3 linked regions of the Spartinivicinus marinus genome follow. The protein of the gene in region 3 interacts with the protein of the main gene of each other region in a pairwise test. Links are inferred from orthologs where the notes say so. Each region holds a gene or a part of one and is shown on either strand. Other genes may lie near its edges.

The links.
Region 1: the proteins of dnaA (region 3) and OQE68_RS19070 interact in binary tests that used the Escherichia coli proteins (3 or more experiments, as listed by UniProt). The link is inferred for Spartinivicinus marinus from one-to-one orthologs.
Region 2: the proteins of dnaA (region 3) and nadE interact in binary tests that used the Escherichia coli proteins (3 or more experiments, as listed by UniProt). The link is inferred for Spartinivicinus marinus from one-to-one orthologs.

The regions. Positions count from the first base shown.
Region 1 is NZ_JAPJZK010000001.1:4,250,438-4,253,355, forward strand. The notes cover bases 28-2,866. They hold OQE68_RS19070 (phosphoheptose isomerase), read right to left. Parts: upstream 1,825-2,866; coding sequence 1,231-1,824; downstream 28-1,230. Other genes in these bases: OQE68_RS19055 (glutathione S-transferase N-terminal domain-containing protein), read left to right, coding at 28-45; OQE68_RS19060 (ClpXP protease specificity-enhancing factor), read left to right, coding at 159-569; OQE68_RS19065 (BON domain-containing protein), read right to left, coding at 656-1,234; OQE68_RS19075 (YraN family protein), read right to left, coding at 2,006-2,383; OQE68_RS19080 (penicillin-binding protein activator), read right to left, coding at 2,364-2,866. Outside these bases: more of OQE68_RS19055, read left to right, coding at 1-27; more of OQE68_RS19080, read right to left, coding at 2,867-2,918. UniProt on the Escherichia coli protein: Required for the timely initiation of chromosomal replication via direct interactions with the DnaA initiator protein.
Region 2 is NZ_JAPJZK010000001.1:1,820,535-1,823,480, forward strand. What follows is about bases 28-2,894. They hold nadE (NAD(+) synthase), read right to left. Parts: upstream 1,973-2,894; coding sequence 1,082-1,972; downstream 28-1,081. Other genes in these bases: OQE68_RS08255 (asparagine synthase (glutamine-hydrolyzing)), read right to left, coding at 28-990; OQE68_RS08265 (hypothetical protein), read right to left, coding at 1,998-2,720; OQE68_RS08270 (sulfotransferase family protein), read right to left, coding at 2,704-2,894. Outside these bases: more of OQE68_RS08255, read right to left, coding at 1-27; more of OQE68_RS08270, read right to left, coding at 2,895-2,946. UniProt on the Escherichia coli protein: Catalyzes the ATP-dependent amidation of deamido-NAD to form NAD. Uses ammonia as a nitrogen source.
Region 3 is NZ_JAPJZK010000001.1:2,585,675-2,588,595, reverse strand. Bases 80-2,921 are described here. They hold dnaA (chromosomal replication initiator protein DnaA), read right to left. Parts: upstream 2,351-2,921; coding sequence 809-2,350; downstream 80-808. Other genes in these bases: dnaN (DNA polymerase III subunit beta), read right to left, coding at 80-757. Also shown: more of dnaN, read right to left, coding at 1-79. UniProt on the Escherichia coli protein: Plays an essential in the initiation and regulation of chromosomal replication. Binds in an ATP-dependent fashion to the origin of replication (oriC) to initiate formation of the DNA replication initiation complex once per cell cycle.

The DNA of each region.
Region 1 (2,918 bases), 1.7 Mb from region 3 along the record:
AAGGAAAGTCTGTCTGAAGCAGAAAAAGAAATGCGAAGCCTCTAAGGTATTTGGCACTTAGTATTGAGTTGGAGGCACTTTGGTGCCTCTTTTTATATCTAAATTTTACTTTTTAGGTATTATTTGTTTTAGCTGGCCATTGTTTGGAGAACTATCCTATGTCGATGAGTAGTAGTCGACCTTATATTATTAGAGCACTGTATGAATGGATTGTTGATAACAACTGTACACCTTATGTCTTAGTGAATGCAGAGGTGGAGACAGTTGAAGTGCCCCAGGAATATGTTAAAGATGGCCAGATTGTTCTTAATATTTCTCCAACAGCAGTGCGTGACTTGCTAATTGGTAATGATGCCATTGATTTTAATGGTCGGTTCGGCGGAATTGCCAGACATTTGCATGTGCCCACTTATGCGGTAATGGCTATTTATGCCAGAGAGAATGGTCAAGGGATGGTATTTGATTCTGAGGAAGCACCAGAGCCAACACCTGATCCTGCTCCAACGTCTCCTGAACCAGTTAAATCAGGCAAGCCATCAGGACGTCCTAGTTTGAAGGTTGTTAAATAAATGCTGTTATAATTCCTTCTCTCTTGTAGGGGAGAAGGAATTTGATTTGAGATTTTTGCGATAGCCTCCTGTGGGAGAGAGCGCCATTATCCTTGATCAATATACTCAAACACTTTGACGATCTTTTGTACGCCGTAAGATGTGCGTACTACGTTAACCGCTTCATTTGCTTCCTGCTGAGTGACCAGCCCCATTAAAAATACTACGCCATTTTCGGTAACCACTTTAACTCTTGAGGCAGGCACTTTTTCATTAGCCAGCATTTTGGTTTTAATTTTTGAGGTGAGCCAGCTGTCATTACTACGGGCAAGATAGGAAATGGGGCTGGATACCTCTAACTCGTTGTATACCTGTTTTACTTTTTGTAGTTTTCTCGCTTCTTGGCCTGCTTGGTTTTTCAATGCTTCTGTGGCCACTTGTCCTGTTAATAAAACGGTGCCATTAAAACTGGTGACTACAACATGGTTGTTTTTAAATTCGGGGTTTACTTTTTCCAGGTTGACTTGGGCTAAGGTTTCGATTGTTTCATCATCAACAATGCTGCCCAAAGTACGTTTACCTTGGTTTTGAGTAATAGGACCTTCGTGGGTGGCTGTTAAAATCGGAGTACAGCCATTTATGAAAACCAGGAGGCTGATTAAACAGATAGCATGGCTTGCTCTCATAAGCTTCCTCCAAATAAGTGCTCATCAATTAAGTCGCATAAACAGTGAATAACAAAGCGGTGTAGCTCGTGAACTCTTGCTGTAGATTGTGATGGAATACGGATTTCAAAGTCGTCGCCATGGAGTAAGGCTGCCATATCACCTCCTTCTTTGCCAGTTAACGCAATAACTATCATTTCTCGGTCATGGGCGGCTTGAATAGCCTGTACAACATTTGCCGAATAGCCATTGGCAGATAGGGCGAGTAAAATATCACCTGGTTGGCCAAGTGCTCTGACCTGCTTTGAGAATACCTCATTATAACTGTAGTCACTGGCAACAGCGGTCAAAGTGACTGTATCAGCTGTTAGGGCGAGAGCAGGTAGAGAAGGTCTTTCTCGCTCAAAACGATTGAGTAGATTCGCAGCAAAATATTGTGCTTCTGCTGCTGAGCCACCATTGCCGCAGGTAATAATCTTACCGTCGTGGAGTAAGGTATTAACTAATAGCTCACTAGCGTGGGCAATGAGTGGTGGGAGTGATTCTGCGCACTTAATAGTGACATCAATATTCTCCGAAAAATGATTGGTAATGTGATCAATTATTTCCATCAGAGGGTCTCTTGCAATAACTCTATATCAGCTTTTCTTTGATACGGTTATTGGCTTAATTACGGGTGCTGCAGAAGGTATAGACAACGGAACTTGTTATAATATCAATTCTCTTAACTGAATTCACTAGTGGTGCATGCGTAAAGTTAGCTTGCAGATGTCAAAGCAGTTGTGCTTTGGGTTAGTTATCAGCTAAAAAAGCATTAGGAATCCAATCGATATGTGGTTGTTGCTGGCTATCTTTAGTGATGGAAACCACGTCAAACCGGCAAGGTAGGTCTAGTTTTTTCACCATCAAATAATACTGGGCTGCTTTAATTATTTTATGCTGCTTATGTGGGGTAACTGTGCTGGCAGGAGTGCCGTATGCCTGACTTTTGCGAAATCGGACCTCGACAAATACTAGGTTGACGCCGTCTTTCATGATTAAGTCAAGCTCTCCCACCTTACAGCGGAAGTTACACTGAATGGTTTTAAACCCTTGTGATTCAAGAAAGCGCTGCGCTATGTGTTGATAACGCAGGCCTGTTTCAGTTGGTTTATTCTTGCCCCAATCCATAATGTACCGCAGGCGCGTTGTTTTCTTGTTGGTAAGCGTTTACAGGCATTGGTTGTGGCTTGCCGCCTTTAAAGAAAAACCATGGCTGGGTTCGCTCAACTTGTTGATAAGAATTTAATGTTAGGGAGCCAGATGCACCAAATAAACGAGTGCCTTCAGCGGTTTTTAGCTGAGGAAGCCTGGGGTAGAGACGATAGGCGTCAATGCCCAGTGCAAATAAAGGCCCATAAAGGGTATTTGAGCGATCCCAAGTATCAATAATTTTTGACTTTAATGGGTCATCAAAATGATCGCTTAACCAGGGCATAGAGGGAAACATAATCCCATCTAAATCACTGTCTTTTGTTGGGTTGGGGTTTCCAGTAAAAATAGTGCCTGTGGCGTAAACGGGTAGATCTCCTCCATAATGATAAGCAAGGGTAGGCTTTACTTGTCGGCCTTGTTTAGCGTTTGCAGCTAAAAATACCATATCAACATCGCCACGGCGGTTAGGATTATGGCGAATTTGCTTGCCGATCACTTGTTCCACTTCATG
Region 2 (2,946 bases), 770 kb from region 3 along the record:
TTGCGCGACACAGTCTTCCGCTAAGCCACAGCAAACATTCATTAAGTTTGGGCCTAAAGCTTTTAAAACGCGGTCAAGAGGAGCAACACCACTTGATGAGTTAATTATATACTCTGGAGTTAATTGAATAACGTAGTGACGTATAAGTAGTCCTTTTTGCTTTAACAACTGTACAGTTGCATTAGCTTCATTATAATCACCTAATGTTATGTTTTTTGGATCTTGCTCCGACCAAGGTACAACTGTAATCGCACCACCAAATTTACCCTGGGTTGCAGTAGCAACACAAGCTGTTACCGTTTGACTATCTATTCCACCTATCGTTGTAAAAAGCACCTCAGGTTTGTCTGGAATACGAATTTCTACCTGCTTTTTAACTTTTTCCATTATGCATTCAGGTGCTATAAATTTTCTTGATTTTTTTCTTTTTTTTGATAAATTAAACCATTCTGAGAAATGAAAAGATCTATTACTGTATTTACCAACACTACCAGGCATAACGGTATATACCTTGGTAGGTCTGATACAGGCCGCTGACTCAACAGTACTTGTGATTATAAGGTCATTTTCACTATTGTATGCGTATACAAGTGGTGATATACCCCACCTATCTCTACCAATATATAAAGTATTATTTTTTACTAAAATAAAAGCAAACTGCCCTTCTATTTCACTAAGAAATTTTTCACCGTAATTAATAAACCCTCGCATTAATAACTGTGTATCATTAATAGCACATAGCTTATATATTTCATTTAATGACTGCCAGTTATAAATCTCCCCATTCCAGATTATATAACTATCTTCTTCAAATAGCGGCTGCTTATTCTTGCCTTCTTGCACAAAAGCAAGCTGAGCATGCCCAAAAAAACCTATTGATGTCCTTTTGTAGTCAGAATATTCAGGCCCTCTACGTTTAACAATGGAAAAAGCCTGTAGAAATATATCCTCTTCTATTTCACTACCAATCAAAGCGGTAATACCACACATAGAACTCCTTACCCTAAATATTTACTAAAAAACTATTACAAAATTTCATATCAAATTCTTGTGGAAGGTATATCATTTGTAGGAGATAGGCTCAATTAATATATGTTTCTACTTCTCTATCACCATAGCGTTTTCTCATTGCATACATAGACATCAACCGATCGGCTACATCTACGTCAAGTTTTTTTCCTTCTAGAAAATCGTCAATTTCATCATAAGTGATTCCGTTACCAAAGATATCTTCATCAGTTAATTTAGGGTTCTTTACTGCTAGACCACCCTCTGGTTTTCTGTTAATCACACCTTCTGGAACACCTAGTTTACTTGCCAATGCAGATATTTGTCGCTTGCTAAGATCTGTTAAAGGTGCAACATCACAGCATCGTGTTCCCCACAAAATGCCTAAAAAAGTAAAAATCTCTGCTGCATTATGACATCCCATAACTACTGAATTAGTTAGTAGTCCCCATGAATTTAATGTAGCCATCATCATTCTTGATATATTTTCCGAACGACAAAGATTCGCTAGGCTTGCATTTTTGGCAACAGCAGCAAATGAAATAAATGGATGTGACTCTACTCCCCTATCACCAAGTTTATTCAAAATATCTTCATGCAAAATATCAACAGGTGGTTGCATATTCATTTCATATTTCTCATCTGGGTCCAAGAACTCAACCATTTCCAAAGCATAATCCCTATCATGTCTTATGCCATATGGCATATAAAGGCTATGAAATTTATAATCATACTCTCTATTCGGATCGTTATTGAGATTTTTTATTGCAATTTTAACCAAACCACCAACAACAGCAGAGTCAATGCCACCACTAATACCCACTACAGCGCCCTGCGCTTTCCTTTCAAGAATTTGCTCTGCGATAAAATCAGCACGAGCAATTATTTCTTGCTTTGGATCAATATATGGCCTAACTTTATATTTTTTTCTAACTTTAGAAATAAAGGATTGGCTATAGCTCATTTTTATACCTTAATAGTTTAATTTATTACGTTATATGAAAATGGAGGCTTTTCTTCAATAAAGCAATACCAGCTTTATTTAACGAAAAAAGTTTGTTTTTATGCTTATCATAATCAAAACGGATACCAGAAAATGGTTTCTCTCCTTCAAAAAGAAAGTCATCATATTGTATAGTGCCAAGAACTTTGAAACCACACTGGGTTCGTAATGATTGTGTTACAGGTGAAGTTGATTGCGTTATGCTAAATTGATAGCCACGATTGGCAAAGTGAGATGATGCAGTCTCTATCAGCCACCGCCCAATACCTTTACTTGAATTTGATGCAGAAATTGCCGTAGTAAATATTTCAACATATTCACCACGCGCCACTGTCTCAATAATGCTTTGGGGGAAATACATATCCATTAGTTGCGACAACAATGCAGCACTAGGCTCTGCTCGGCTGTTTTTATGAAAAAATACAGGAGTTGTTAAATCTCGACAAAGAGTACCACCAATAATATTACCTTTTTTATTACGACAAACTAAAGACAATTGATCATCGTAAGTTTGCTCTATAAATGAAAGACATGTATCGTACATATTTATAAAAGAAACACCTAAGTGTTTACAAAGAGGCTCGTACTTTACAAATGATTGTGCTATTACATACGCAGTTTCATGCACATCCAACTTACGCATATTATCACAAGTTATAGCACAAAACTGAGCAGGTATTAAAGGTTGAGTGTCATTGTGCTCTTGCATGATTTTTTCCTGTAAAACCTGCTTGAAAATCATTTTTCATACTCTTTAAGAACACATCACGCGAGTTCAAGTTGGGAAAAGGAGTATTCTTTTTTAAATTGATACCAAGAAAATTTAGTAATGGCGGCCAGCCGTCTTTAATATTGTATATTAATAAGCGATCTGAAGGGACATGTTCTATTACATCGTTATTCCACTGGTTATACATATCTATAGCATAAGATTT
Region 3 (2,921 bases):
CACCCTTAGGAAGAACACGTTGATAATCAGGAAACTTGCCATCCACTAATTTTGAAGTAAATGAAAAGTCACCCGTATGAGCACGAATATGATTATTACTTAAGACTATGTTAACTGGCTCATCACCACCTGTCAGTAAACGCGCCATTTCCAAGATACCTTTACGTGGCACAATTACTTGGTGTAAATCAGCATTATTAATATCAGCCTCGACTGTACACATTGCCAAACGATGACCATCAGTAGCTACACCACGTAATTCACCTGGACGTAACTCTAATAGCATACCATTTAAATAATAACGAACATCCTGTTGTGCCATGGCAAATGCAGTTCGATCAATTAAGCGACGAAGTTTTGCCTGAGAAACAGAAAAAGAATGTGCACTTTCACCTTCTTCTATATTAGGAAACTCAGTGGCAGGTAATGATGATAAGGTGAAACGGCTACGACCAGCACGAACCAAAACTCGCTGATCGTCTTGTTTAACTTCAATTTCCGCTTCATCAGGTAATGACTTACAAATATCCATAAGCTTTCGAGCAGGAACAGTGATCTCTCCTGGTTGAGCAGATGACTCAAGTGGAACCCGACCAATGAATTCTACTTCCAAGTCAGTTCCTGTTAGCGATAACTGATTGTCTTCAACTACTAACAACACATTAGACAAAACCGGAAACGTATGTTTTCGCTCCACTACACCAGCTACTATTTGTAAAGGCCTAAGTAAAGCTTCCCGGGTAATAGTAAATTTCATCATTTCCTTCTCATACAAAAGTCGTCAACAGGAAAACCACTATAATAATTTCTAAGTCGTTAATGACCGGAGCAAATTTTTGTAATCTTCTCTAATTTCTGAATCGGTTTCAGTCAGTTCTTTCACTTTACGGCAAGCATGTAAAACTGTCGTATGGTCTCTCCCACCAAATGCATCACCTATTTCAGGCAAAGAGTGGTTGGTTAACTCTTTCGATAAAGCCATCGCCACCTGTCGTGGCCTAGCAACAGAGCGGCTACGACGTTTTGATAAAATATCAGCCATCTTTATTTTATAGTACTCAGCGACCATTCGCTGGATATTATCAATACTGACCTGCTTATCTTGAAGTGCCAACAAATCTTTGAGGGATTCACGAATCAAGTCGATAGTAATGGGACGGCCTAAGAAGTTAGCATGAGCAATTACCCGCTTTAGTGCACCTTCTAATTCACGGACATTAGAACGCACTCGCTGTGCAATGAAAAAAGCCGACTCATGGGGTAAGTCAATTTTCGCTTGCTCTGCTTTTTTCATTAAAATGGCAACTCGCGTTTCCAACTCAGGAGGTTCAACAGCAACTGTCAACCCCCAGCCAAAACGTGACTTTAAGCGTTCTTCTAAACCATTAATTTCTTTTGGGTAGCGATCACAAGTAAGGATCATTTGCTGACCACCTTCTAAAAGAGCATTGAAAGTATGAAAAAACTCTTCTTGTGAGCGCTCTTTACCAGCAAAAAACTGAATATCATCAATCAATAGTGCATCAACTGAGCGATAATAGCGTTTAAAGTCATTGATTGCGTTTAGCTGTAAGGCTTTCACCATATCAGCAACAAATCGTTCAGAATGTAGATAAATAACTTTCGCGTGATTATTTTGTTTGACTAGAAAGTTACCAACTGAATGCATCAAGTGAGTCTTACCTAAGCCAACTCCACCATATAAAAATAATGGATTGTATGCAGCACCTGGGTTCTCTGCCACTTGTCTTGCTGCTGCTAAAGCAAGTTGGTTTGACTTACCTTCCACAAAGCTATCAAACGTAAAATCTACATTAAGTGAACTATTGTGTTTTAGTCCACCTTCAACATCAACCTGTCTCGAAACTGGCCTAGGTTTGCTATGGCTAGTTGCTTCTGTCAGTTCAGCTAATACATCCAGTTGAGTAGGTTCTGCTTCTGTTGTTAGGTTTTCGTTTTGACTCTCAGTATTACCAATATTGGTCAGAGGATTTACAAAACTACCAGCACTATCTTTAGCTATCGACTGATTACTGGATCGAACTTTAGAAGCCAATTGATTAGCAGCTTGGTTTTGTTGGCGAGCACCCGCTAAAAAACTAGGTTTACGCACAGCTACTTCGAGCATAACTAAAAAAGGCATCCCTTCAGCTAGCTCGCTTAGAATCTCTTCAATTCTGACTAAGTATTTTTCCTTAACCCAGTCTTTTACAAACCGGTTGGGAGCAAACATTGTCAGTTCATTGCCCTCAAGTTCAACCTTGAGTGGTCTTATCCAAGTATTGAACTGCTGAGAAGGCAACTCATCCTGTAAAATTTCAAGACATCGTTGCCAGACTGTGAGCGACACTAATCTCTCCCCTTATCAATGTGTCAACAGGCGACAAATGATTACACAACGGTTCATTCTATATCTTCTTAATAAAGTTATCCACATCAATCTTTGACTGATTACAAGCCCTACTTGGATAAAAAAAATCTATACTAATCAAGCTATTAGAAAGTTAGAAACAAGATGATAACAAGTTGTTTACAGCTTTATTAACATAAAAAATTTACTGTGAATAACTTGTTAGTGGATAATAGGATAACCCTGTGTACAACCCAGTGGTTAACTCATTGGATAACTTTATCAACAATTGTTGCACAAGATTTTCATAGTTATTACACAAATAATACTCAAGATAGTCACAAACTTATTATTCTTATAAAGACTAGTAATCAAAGGTTAAAAGTTACTTATCCACAGAAAAGGCTGACTCTAATAATAACATCAATAACAAAACACTCTCTTTTCTTAAGAAGAATATTAATTATTAATAATAATTTGTCTGCTTGGCTGAAATGGAAGAAAATCGTAAGCGAAGAGTTAAAACGTCAGTTGATGTGGACAACTTCAACATTAACGAATAGAATTGGCG